2 regions of the Serratia sp. 121840015-1 genome follow, and region 2 is predicted to be linked to the other one. Evidence: predicted binding sites of a transcription regulator. Region 2 holds the regulator's gene; the other holds the start of a gene.
What was found. The regulator ArgR, encoded in region 2, controls arginine synthesis, uptake and breakdown. The targets are predictions, from matches to a motif close to ANTGAATAAAAATACANT.
Positions count from the first base shown of each region.

Region 1: argC (N-acetyl-gamma-glutamyl-phosphate reductase) is a predicted target of ArgR. The motif match lies at 2,982-2,999, and genes of this name have one in related genera.

Region 1 is NZ_JBSEYF010000008.1:13,708-18,479, reverse strand. Features, by position in the region: gene ppc (phosphoenolpyruvate carboxylase) at 1-1,525, opposite strand, end outside; gene argE (acetylornithine deacetylase) at 1,784-2,929, opposite strand; gene argC (N-acetyl-gamma-glutamyl-phosphate reductase) at 3,146-4,150, shown strand; gene argB (acetylglutamate kinase) at 4,171-4,772, shown strand, end outside.
Region 2 is NZ_JBSEYF010000002.1:118,557-123,328, reverse strand. Features, by position in the region: gene ispB (octaprenyl diphosphate synthase) at 1-868, shown strand, start outside; gene ACUXAC_RS13960 (DNA-binding protein) at 917-1,273, opposite strand; gene ACUXAC_RS13955 (helix-turn-helix domain-containing protein) at 1,454-1,714, shown strand; gene mdh (malate dehydrogenase) at 1,781-2,719, opposite strand; gene argR (transcriptional regulator ArgR) at 3,184-3,654, shown strand; gene yhcN (peroxide/acid stress response protein YhcN) at 4,058-4,321, shown strand; gene yhcN (peroxide/acid stress response protein YhcN) at 4,442-4,705, shown strand.

The DNA.
Region 1 (4,772 bases), on a different contig from region 2:
CGTCGAGGGTTTCGAACAGCGGAGCGACCGGCAGCGCGAACGGGCAGCCGGCCTCTTTCAGCAGCAGGTGCACCGCCAGCACGTCGGAAGGCGTGCGCGCCATCGAAATCACGTAGGCGGCGATCGAGCCCTGCGGCGCTTCGGCGATCACCCGGCAGGTTTCCAGCACTTCCTGCGTGTCGGCGCTCGGTTGCCACTTCAGCGGCACCAGCGGGCGTTTGGAGTTCAGTTCGCGGATCAGGAACGCCTGTTTATCGGCTTCCGACCAGCTTTCATAGTCGCCCAGCCCCAGATAACGGGTCAGCTCGGCGATGGCTTCGGTATGGCGAGTGCTTTCCTGGCGCACGTCGATGCGCACCAGCGGCACGCCGAAGCAGCGCACGCGGCGTAGGGTATCCAGCAGCTGACCGTTGGCGATGATGCCCATACCGCAGGCCTGCAGCGATTGGTAGCAGGCATACAGCGGCTCCCACAGCTGCTCGTTGTTCACCAGCAGGTCGTGCGGCTTCAGCACGCGTTCGCCCTTCAGGCGGCCTTCCAGATAGGCCTGGGAGCTCATCAGCTGGCTGCGCAGCTGCTTCATGATTTCGCGGTACGGTTCCTGCACCTCGTCACCGCCGGCGCGGGCGCGCAGCTCCGGGGTGCATTCGGTCATCGACAGCTCGGAGACCAGCACCTGGATATCGCGGGTGAACAGGTCGCAGGCTTTCCAGCGGCTGAGCAGCAGCACATGGCGGGTGATTTCGGCGGTCACGTTCGGGTTGCCGTCGCGGTCGCCGCCCATCCAGGAGGTGAAGCGCACCGGCACCGCTTCCGCCGGCAGGCTGTAATTGATGGAGTTTTCCAACTGCTCGTTGAACTCGCGCAGGAACGCCGGCACGCCTTCCCACAGGCTGTTTTCTACCACCGCGAAGCCCCATTTGGCTTCGTCGATCGGGGAGGGGCGATGTTTGCGAATTTCATCGGTGTGCCACGACTGGGCCACCAGCTGGCGCAGGCGGCGCATGATCTTGTTGCGCTCGTAGTCGGCCAGATCGTTGTGATCGAGCTGGCTGAGGCAGGTGTTGACCTCCACCAGCTTGTGGATCAGGGTGCGGCGGGTGATCTCCGTCGGGTGCGCCGTCAGCACCAGCTCGATGGAAAGTTGCGACACCGCGTGCTGCAGCTCTTTGTCGCTGAGCTTTTTGTCTTTGAGGCGGCTGAACAGCTGCGCCAGCGCTTCCGGGTTGCTGGCGGCTTCGCCGTTGGGCGAAATGCTGTGGTACTGCTCGGCGACGTTGGTCAGGTTGAGGAACTGGCTGAAGGCGCGCGCCACCGGCAGCAGCTCGTCGTTGGACAGGTTCTGCAGGGTGGAGAGCAGCTCCTGGCGATGCGCTTCGTTGCCGGCGCGTGAAGATTTGGAAAGCTTACGGATGGTCTCAACGCGATCGAGAATATGCTCGCCCAGCGCTTCTTTGATGGTATCGCCGAGCAATTTGCCGAGCATACTGACATTACTGCGCATTGCCGAATATTGTTCGTTCATATAACCCCTGACCCAGTTCTGTATGATTTTTATCTTGTAAATAAATTTCACGCGTCAGGCGCAGACCGCCCGCCTGATCACATCGCGTTCCTGTCCAATCGTCAATTGACACTATTTTTAGCAAAAAAACATCAAAATCGGCGCATTTTCTGAAATTTAATTACGCCGCGTCGGTTATCAGCGTGGCTTATTTCGCCGTTTTCTACTTATTTTGAGGTAGGGGAAAGCATAAAGCATTTCCCCTGCTAAATGTCGGGTTTATTGCCGACAAAAGTGATTGACCAGCTGGCCCAACAGTTTGCGCGTCGGTTCGATAAACGCGGTGTCGATATATTCGTCCGGCTGGTGGGCCTGATCGATGGAACCGGGGCCGAGCACCAACGTCGGGCAAACCTGCTGCACGAACGGCGCTTCGGTGCAGTAGTTGACCACCTGCGTGCGGGTGCCCAGTAGTTCCTCGATCACCGCCACCATGCGGTGGTCGGTCGGGCATTCGTAACCCGGCACCGACGCGTGCAGCTCTTCGATGGTCAGGCGGCCCGGCCAGCGTTGGCTCACCGGCTCCAATGCCTGATGCATCAGCTCGTTGATGTTGTCGAGCGTCATGCCGGGCAACGGGCGGATATCCAGGTGCAGCTCGCAGCAGGCGCAGATGCGGTTGGCCGCGTCGCCGCCGCTGATATGGCCGAAGTTCATGGTGGGATAAGGCACGGCGAACGCCGGGTTGTTGTAGCGCTCCTGCAGGGTTTTGCGCAGCTCCATCAGGCGGCCGATGGATTCGTGCATCAGATCGATGGCGTTGACGCCGCGCGCCGGATCGCTGGAATGGCCGGACTGGCCGACGATGCGAATGGCGTTGGCCATGTGGCCCTTGTGCGCACGCACCGGCTGCAGCGAGGTCGGTTCGCCGATGATGGCGAAATCCGGACGAATGGCGGTGGAGGCGGCGAAATAACGTGCGCCGGCCATCGTCGTTTCTTCATCTGCGGTAGCCAGAATGTACAGCGGCTTGGTCAGTTTGCTCGCGTCGATGTCGCGCACCGCATCCAGAATAAAGGCGAAGAAGCCTTTCATGTCGGCGGTGCCCAGGCCGTAGAGCTTGTTGTCGTGCTCGGTCAGGGTGAAGGGATCGCGCGTCCAGCGGCCTTCGTCGTAAGGCACCGTATCGGTATGGCCGGCCAGCAGCAGGCCGCCGCTGCCTTCGCCGATGCTGGCCAGCAGGTTGAATTTGTGGCGCGATTCCGGCACCGGCTGTACGTCGACGCGAAAGCCCAGGTCGGCAAACCATCCTGCCAGCAAGTTGATTAACGCCTCATTGCTCTGATCGAGGCCGGCATCGGTGGCGCTGATCGACTTCGTTGCGATCAACGCCCGGTACAGCTCAATAAATGGAGGTAATTTCATCTTCACTGTTGACAGCCTTTGGTTAGGATAGTATCAATATTCATGCATTTATTTTGAATAAAAATACAGTAAGCCGAAGCGTAAGGGAACCCGATACCCGGATGTTTATAAAAGCATCAACGCCTGGCTCCGTGGGTGAACGGCGCAACAACGCTGGCTAGCCCTGTTACCTGGGTCGCAAGCGACCGCACGTCAGTTTAGAAGGTGAAAGGCCACATGTTGAATACGCTGATCGTTGGTGCCAGCGGTTACGCCGGAGCGGAGCTCACGGCTTACCTGAATCGCCACCCACACATGAACATAACCGCTTTAGCGGTTTCAGCGCAAAGTGCAGATGCAGGAAAGTTGCTTTCCGATCTCCATCCCCAGTTGAAAGGCATCGTCGATCTGCCGCTGCAACCGTTGACCGACGTTGCCAAGGCGGCGCAGGGCATCGACGTGGTGTTCCTCGCCACCGCCCATGAAGTCAGCCACGATATCGCACCGGCCTTCCTGGCGGCGGGCTGCGTGGTGTTCGATCTGTCGGGCGCCTTCCGCGTGCAGGACGCCGGTTTTTATAGCCAGTATTACGGTTTCGAGCATCAGCATGGCACCCTGCTGGAGCAGGCGGTGTACGGCCTGGCGGAGTGGCAGAGCGACAAGATTAAACAGGCGCAGCTGATTGCCGTGCCGGGCTGTTACCCGACGGCGGCGCAGCTGGCGCTGAAACCGTTAATCGAAAAACAGCTGCTGAACCTCGACCAGTGGCCGGTGATCAACGCCACCAGCGGCGTTAGCGGCGCCGGTCGCAAGGCCAGCATGACCACCAGCTTCTGCGAAGTGAGCCTGCAGCCGTACGGTATTTTCACTCATCGGCACCAGCCGGAGATCGCCGCGCACCTGGGCGTGCCGGTTATCTTTACGCCGCACCTGGGCAACTTCCCGCGCGGTATCCTTGAAACCATCACCTGCCGCCTGAAGGCCGGCGTGACCGCGCAGGACGTCGCCGCCGCCTATCATGCCGCCTATGACGACAAGCCGCTGGTGCGGTTGTACGACCAGGGCGTGCCGGCGCTGAAAGCGGTGGTGGGGCTGCCGTTCTGCGACATCGGTTTTGCGGTGCAGGGCGAGCATCTGATCGCCGTAGCGGTGGAAGACAACCTGCTGAAAGGCGCGGCGGCGCAGGCGGTGCAATGCCTGAATATCCGTTTCGGCTTCCCGGAAACCCAGTCACTCCTTTAAACCAGCGTGAGTAAACAGCAATGAACCCGTTAATTATCAAGTTAGGTGGCGTGTTATTAGACAGTGAAGAAGCGCTGGAGCGTCTGTTTACCGCGCTGGACAGCTACCGGCAGCAGCATCAGCGTCCGCTGGTGATCGTGCACGGCGGCGGCTGCGTGGTGGACGAACTGATGAAGCAGCTCTCTTTGCCGGTGGTGAAAAAGAACGGCCTGCGGGTCACGCCGGCCGATCAGATCGACATCATCACCGGCGCGCTGGCCGGCACCGCCAACAAAACGCTGCTGGCGTGGGCGATTAAACATCAAATCAACGCCGTCGGCCTGAGCCTGGCGGATGGCGGCAGCGCGGTCGTGACCCCGCTCGATCCGGCATTGGGCCACGTCGGCAACGCGCAGCCCGGTTCGCCCGCGCTGCTCAATACCCTGCTGAGCGCCGGCTACCTGCCGGTGGTCAGCTCCATCGGCATCACCGCCGAAGGGCAGTTAATGAACGTGAACGCCGATCAGGCGGCGACGGCGCTGGCGGCGACGCTGGGGGCGGATCTGATCCTGCTGTCGGACGTCAGCGGCATCCTCGACGGCAAGGGGCAACGCATTGCGGAAATGACGGCGCAAAAAGCGGA
Region 2 (4,772 bases):
TGGCTATTACATTATCAGCGGTGGCGGTAAGCGCATCCGGCCGATGATCGCCGTCCTGGCGGCGCGGGCGTTGGGCTATGAAGGCAACAAGCACGTCACCGTTGCCGCCCTGATCGAATTCATTCATACCGCCACGCTGCTGCATGACGACGTCGTCGACGAATCGGACATGCGCCGCGGCAAAGCCACCGCCAACGCGGCGTTCGGCAACGCCGCCAGCGTGCTGGTCGGCGACTTTATCTATACCCGCGCCTTCCAGATGATGACCAGCCTGGAATCCCTGCGCGTGCTGGCTCTGATGTCGGAGGCGGTCAACGTCATCGCCGAAGGCGAAGTGCTGCAGTTGATGAACGTGCACGATCCCGACATCAGCGAAGAAAGCTATATGCGGGTGATCTACAGCAAAACCGCCCGCCTGTTCGAGGCAGCGGCGCAATCGTCGGCGATCCTGTCCGGTGCCAGCGCCGAACAAGAGCAGGCGCTGCAAGACTATGGCCGCTACCTCGGCACCGCTTTCCAGCTGATCGACGATCTGCTCGACTACAGCGCCGACGGCAGCACCCTGGGCAAAAACACCGGCGACGATCTGAACGAAGGGAAACCGACCCTGCCGCTGCTGCACGCGATGCACAACGGCGACGACGCGCAGCGTGACATGATCCGCGGTGCGATTGAGCAAGGTAACGGTCGTCATCTGTTGGAGCCGGTACTGCAGGCGATGCAACAATGCGGTTCGCTGGAGTACACCCGCAAACGCGCCGAAGAAGAAGCCGACAAGGCGATCGCCGCGCTGCAGGTCTTGCCGGCATCGGAGCACCGTACGGCGCTGGAGGGCCTGGCCCATCTGGCGGTGCAACGCGACTTTTAAGAAATTAATATTTCTTAAAAACCATCAGGCCCGCGTACGCGGGCCTGCCTAGCTATTGCTCTCTTCGTCGATGCGCGCCAACAGGCCGCCGATCCCTTCCCGCATCAGGAAAGCCACCATTTTCTCGCGCTCGCTCTCCGTCAAATGGTAGTAATACTCGATCCAGACCGCCAACGGATCCTGACGCTCTACGTCATATACCGCCCCGTCCTCCTTCAGCACCAGCAGGTTACGCACGTTTGAAGGCAGGCTGTCGATATGGTACTCCAACGCTTTTCCCTGCACGCCTTTACGCCTGCGGCTGATCCAGCCTTCGCGCCGGGCCATCAGATTAATTCCCTGTGGTGAGGAAGGTAATCCTGCGATGCCTGTCAGTTCCTTGGCGGCAAACCACTCGTTTTTCATGGCCATCATCTCTGGGCAATAGTGGGCAACGTCATTTTTGGAAATTACTTGGGTATTTTTTTGGAAATTTAATGGTATTCTGGTTTCTGAATAAGCGATTCACGTTGTGCAAACGCCTAACCTTGACCCGTTAGTTATACCACTAACGCAACTTTGGCTAATCAGAAAAGGAATGTAAACATGAATTCAAGGAACCCAGATTGGCATCCGGCAGATATCATCGCGGCGCTCCGCAAGCAGGGCACCACGCTGGCGGCAGTGTCGCGCAAGGCCGGATTAAGCTCATCAACGCTGGCCAACGCGCTGTCGCGCCCGTGGCCAAAGGGGGAGTGGCTGATCGCCGAAGCGATAGGCATCCACCCTTCGGAGATCTGGCCAAGCCGCTATTACGATCCGCGCAGCGATTGCCTGCTGGATCGCAAGGCACGCATCAAATCGTGAACGCGGGGCAAAAAAAACCGCCGGAACAGCGTCCGGCGGCGTTTATCGGCTGACTATCGGCAACGATCAGTTATTGATGAACTTCTCGCCCAGCTCGATATCTTTGTGCAGCACGTCCAGCATCTCGTTCAGCGCTTTCTGCTCGAAGGCGCTCAGGGTGCCGATATCTTTGCGCTCTTCAACGCCGTTTTTGCCCAGTACCAGCGGTTGTGCGAAGAAGCGAGCGTATTTGCCGTCGCCTTCAACGTAAGCGCATTCCACCACGCCTTTCTCGCCCTGCAGCGCACGCACCAGAGACAGACCGAAACGTGCGGCCGCCTGGCCCATGGACAGCGTTGCAGACCCGCCGCCGGCTTTGGCTTCCACCACTTCGGTGCCGGCGTTCTGAATGCGTTTAGTCAGATCCGCCACTTCCTGATCGGTGAAGCTCACGCCTGGGATCTGCGACAGCAGAGGCAGGATGGTCACGCCAGAGTGGCCGCCGATGACCGGCACGTTCAGCTCTTCCGGCTGTTTACCTTTCAGCTCGGCCACGAAGGTGTTGGAACGGATGATATCCAGCGAAGTCACGCCGAACAGTTTGTTCTTGTCGTAAACGCCGGCTTTTTTCAGCACTTCCGCCGCGATGGCGACCGTGGTGTTAACCGGGTTGGTGATGATACCGATGCAGGCTTTCGGGCAGGTTTTCGCCACTTGCTCAATCAGGTTACGCACGATGCCGGCGTTAACGTTGAACAGGTCAGAGCGATCCATGCCAGGCTTACGGGCCACGCCGGCGGAAATCAGCACCACGTCCGCACCGTGCAGAGCCGGGGTCGCGTCTTCGCCGCTGAAGCCTTTGATTTTAACTGCGGTTGGGATGTGGCTTAAGTCGACGGCAACGCCTGGGGTAACGGGGGCAATGTCGTAGAGAGAGAGTTCAGAACCTGAAGGAAGCTGGGTTTTGAGTAGAAGGGCGAGGGCCTGGCCGATACCGCCAGCAGCACCGAGAACTGCAACTTTCATCCTATACTCCTTTATTATCTTAAATATATAAAGCGCCGTGAATGTGTTGGTTACGGACCTTAAGTTATTACACCTTTAAAAACAATAAATTAGCCAATTCTTGCCTGCAGGTGTAATAAAACGGCCGCTGTCGCGCCCATTTTAGATTAAATCGCTTACGCATGAAGGGCATAGCGCACATTAATCAAAAATAGTGCGAGGTTATTCACGAGCAAGTTAACCGGCCGTTACATTACACCCTTACGCAACATCAGAACAACATCATTTTAATAACATTTTATTTACCACCGCAGGCCGATTTTCCGTCGTCAAAAGGGCATATTCATCGCTGCCGGATTTTGTTAAAATGCCGTCCTTTCCTCGCCGCCCGGTCATGTTTATTTTCTTTGGGTCGGCCTTTGTTGCATAAAAATTCATCTATATGCATAATCATGACTTCCACTATCAACATTCCACGGTGCAAAATGCGTAATCCCGCAAAACAGGAAGATCTGATCAAGACGTTCAAAGCGTTATTGAAAGAAGAAAAATTCAGTTCTCAAGGCGAGATCGTTTTGGCGCTGCAAGAAGAAGGCTTCGAAAACATTAACCAATCCAAAGTATCGCGCATGCTGACCAAGTTCGGCGCGGTACGTACGCGCAATGCCAAAATGGAAATGGTGTATTGCCTTCCTGCCGAACTCGGCGTGCCGACCACCACCAGCCCATTGAAGAATCTGGTGCTGGACGTCGACCATAACGACGCCGTCGTGGTGATCCACACCAGCCCGGGCGCCGCGCAGCTGATCGCTCGCCTGCTCGACTCATTGGGTAAATCCCAGGGCATCCTCGGCACAATTGCCGGCGACGATACGATTTTCGTCACCCCCTCCAACGGCTTTACCGCTCAGAAACTGCATGAAGCTATTCTGGGCGTGTTCGAGCAAGAGCTGTGAAACCTGGCGCTAACAAAGTGCGGCTGTAGCCCGCACTTTGTTAGCGCTTCTTTAACCCCCGCGTTACCTTCCCTGCCTTCAACCGCGTTTAACACTGCTTTTTTATCCCTCAGCAACACATTTCCATGACATCTCTATGTAACCAGCAGTACCCACTGTGATCTTCCGCACTTTTGGTCAAAAGCACTTACCTCATTGAAATTACATAAATTTAACATCAAAAGATCGTTTTATGAGCGTTTTTTATTCCTTATGGTTATAAAAAATAAGGATCATGAGGTTAAAGTTTCACTAGCAACTGTTAGCTAACTATTAATTTTTCGCGTTACTAGCTGTATACTCATTTTCGTGAACTGAATCACAGTTCGTTGGAACTGATAAAAGAATACGATGAGGTGAGATGATGAAAATTAAAACTACCGTTGCAACCCTGAGCGTTCTGTCCATGCTTTCATTTGGTGCATTCGCAGCACAATCTGTTGACGCAACTCAGGCCGCAAAACTGCAGCCGGCCGGTGTGATCACCGTGAGCGGCGTTGCCGCAGCGCCTTCCGACATTCGCCAGGCGCTGTCCGACAAAGCTGACGCCAAAGGGGCAACCGCTTACCGCGTGATCGAAGCCCGCAATGACGGCAACTTCCACGCGACCGCTGAAATCTACAAATAAGTACCGGCATTACCCGGCAACGGGCAATACATCTCTGGAATCAAACGCTGTCGTAACGGCCTTCAAGAATAAAAATCGCTGCCAAGCCCTTCCAGGCTGTTATGACCAAGGATCGCTATCATGAACATGAAAACTACTGTTGCTGCACTCGGCCTGCTGTCTGTCATCTCCTTCGGCGCTTCTGCCGCCCAGTTGGTGACTAACGATCAGACCGCCAACCTGCAATCTATCGGCACCATTACCGTCAGCGGCATCGACGGCGCGCCGACCGACATTCGCCAGGCGTTGTCGGAAAAAGCCGACGCGAAAGGTGCGACCGCCTACCGCGTGATCGAAGCGCGTAATGAAGGCAACTACCACGCCACCGCCGAGATTTACAAATAACAACTCTGGGAACGGCTTTGCAGAGCTGATTACCCTCGTCACTGCCACTGCCGAGTTCTGACGCAAA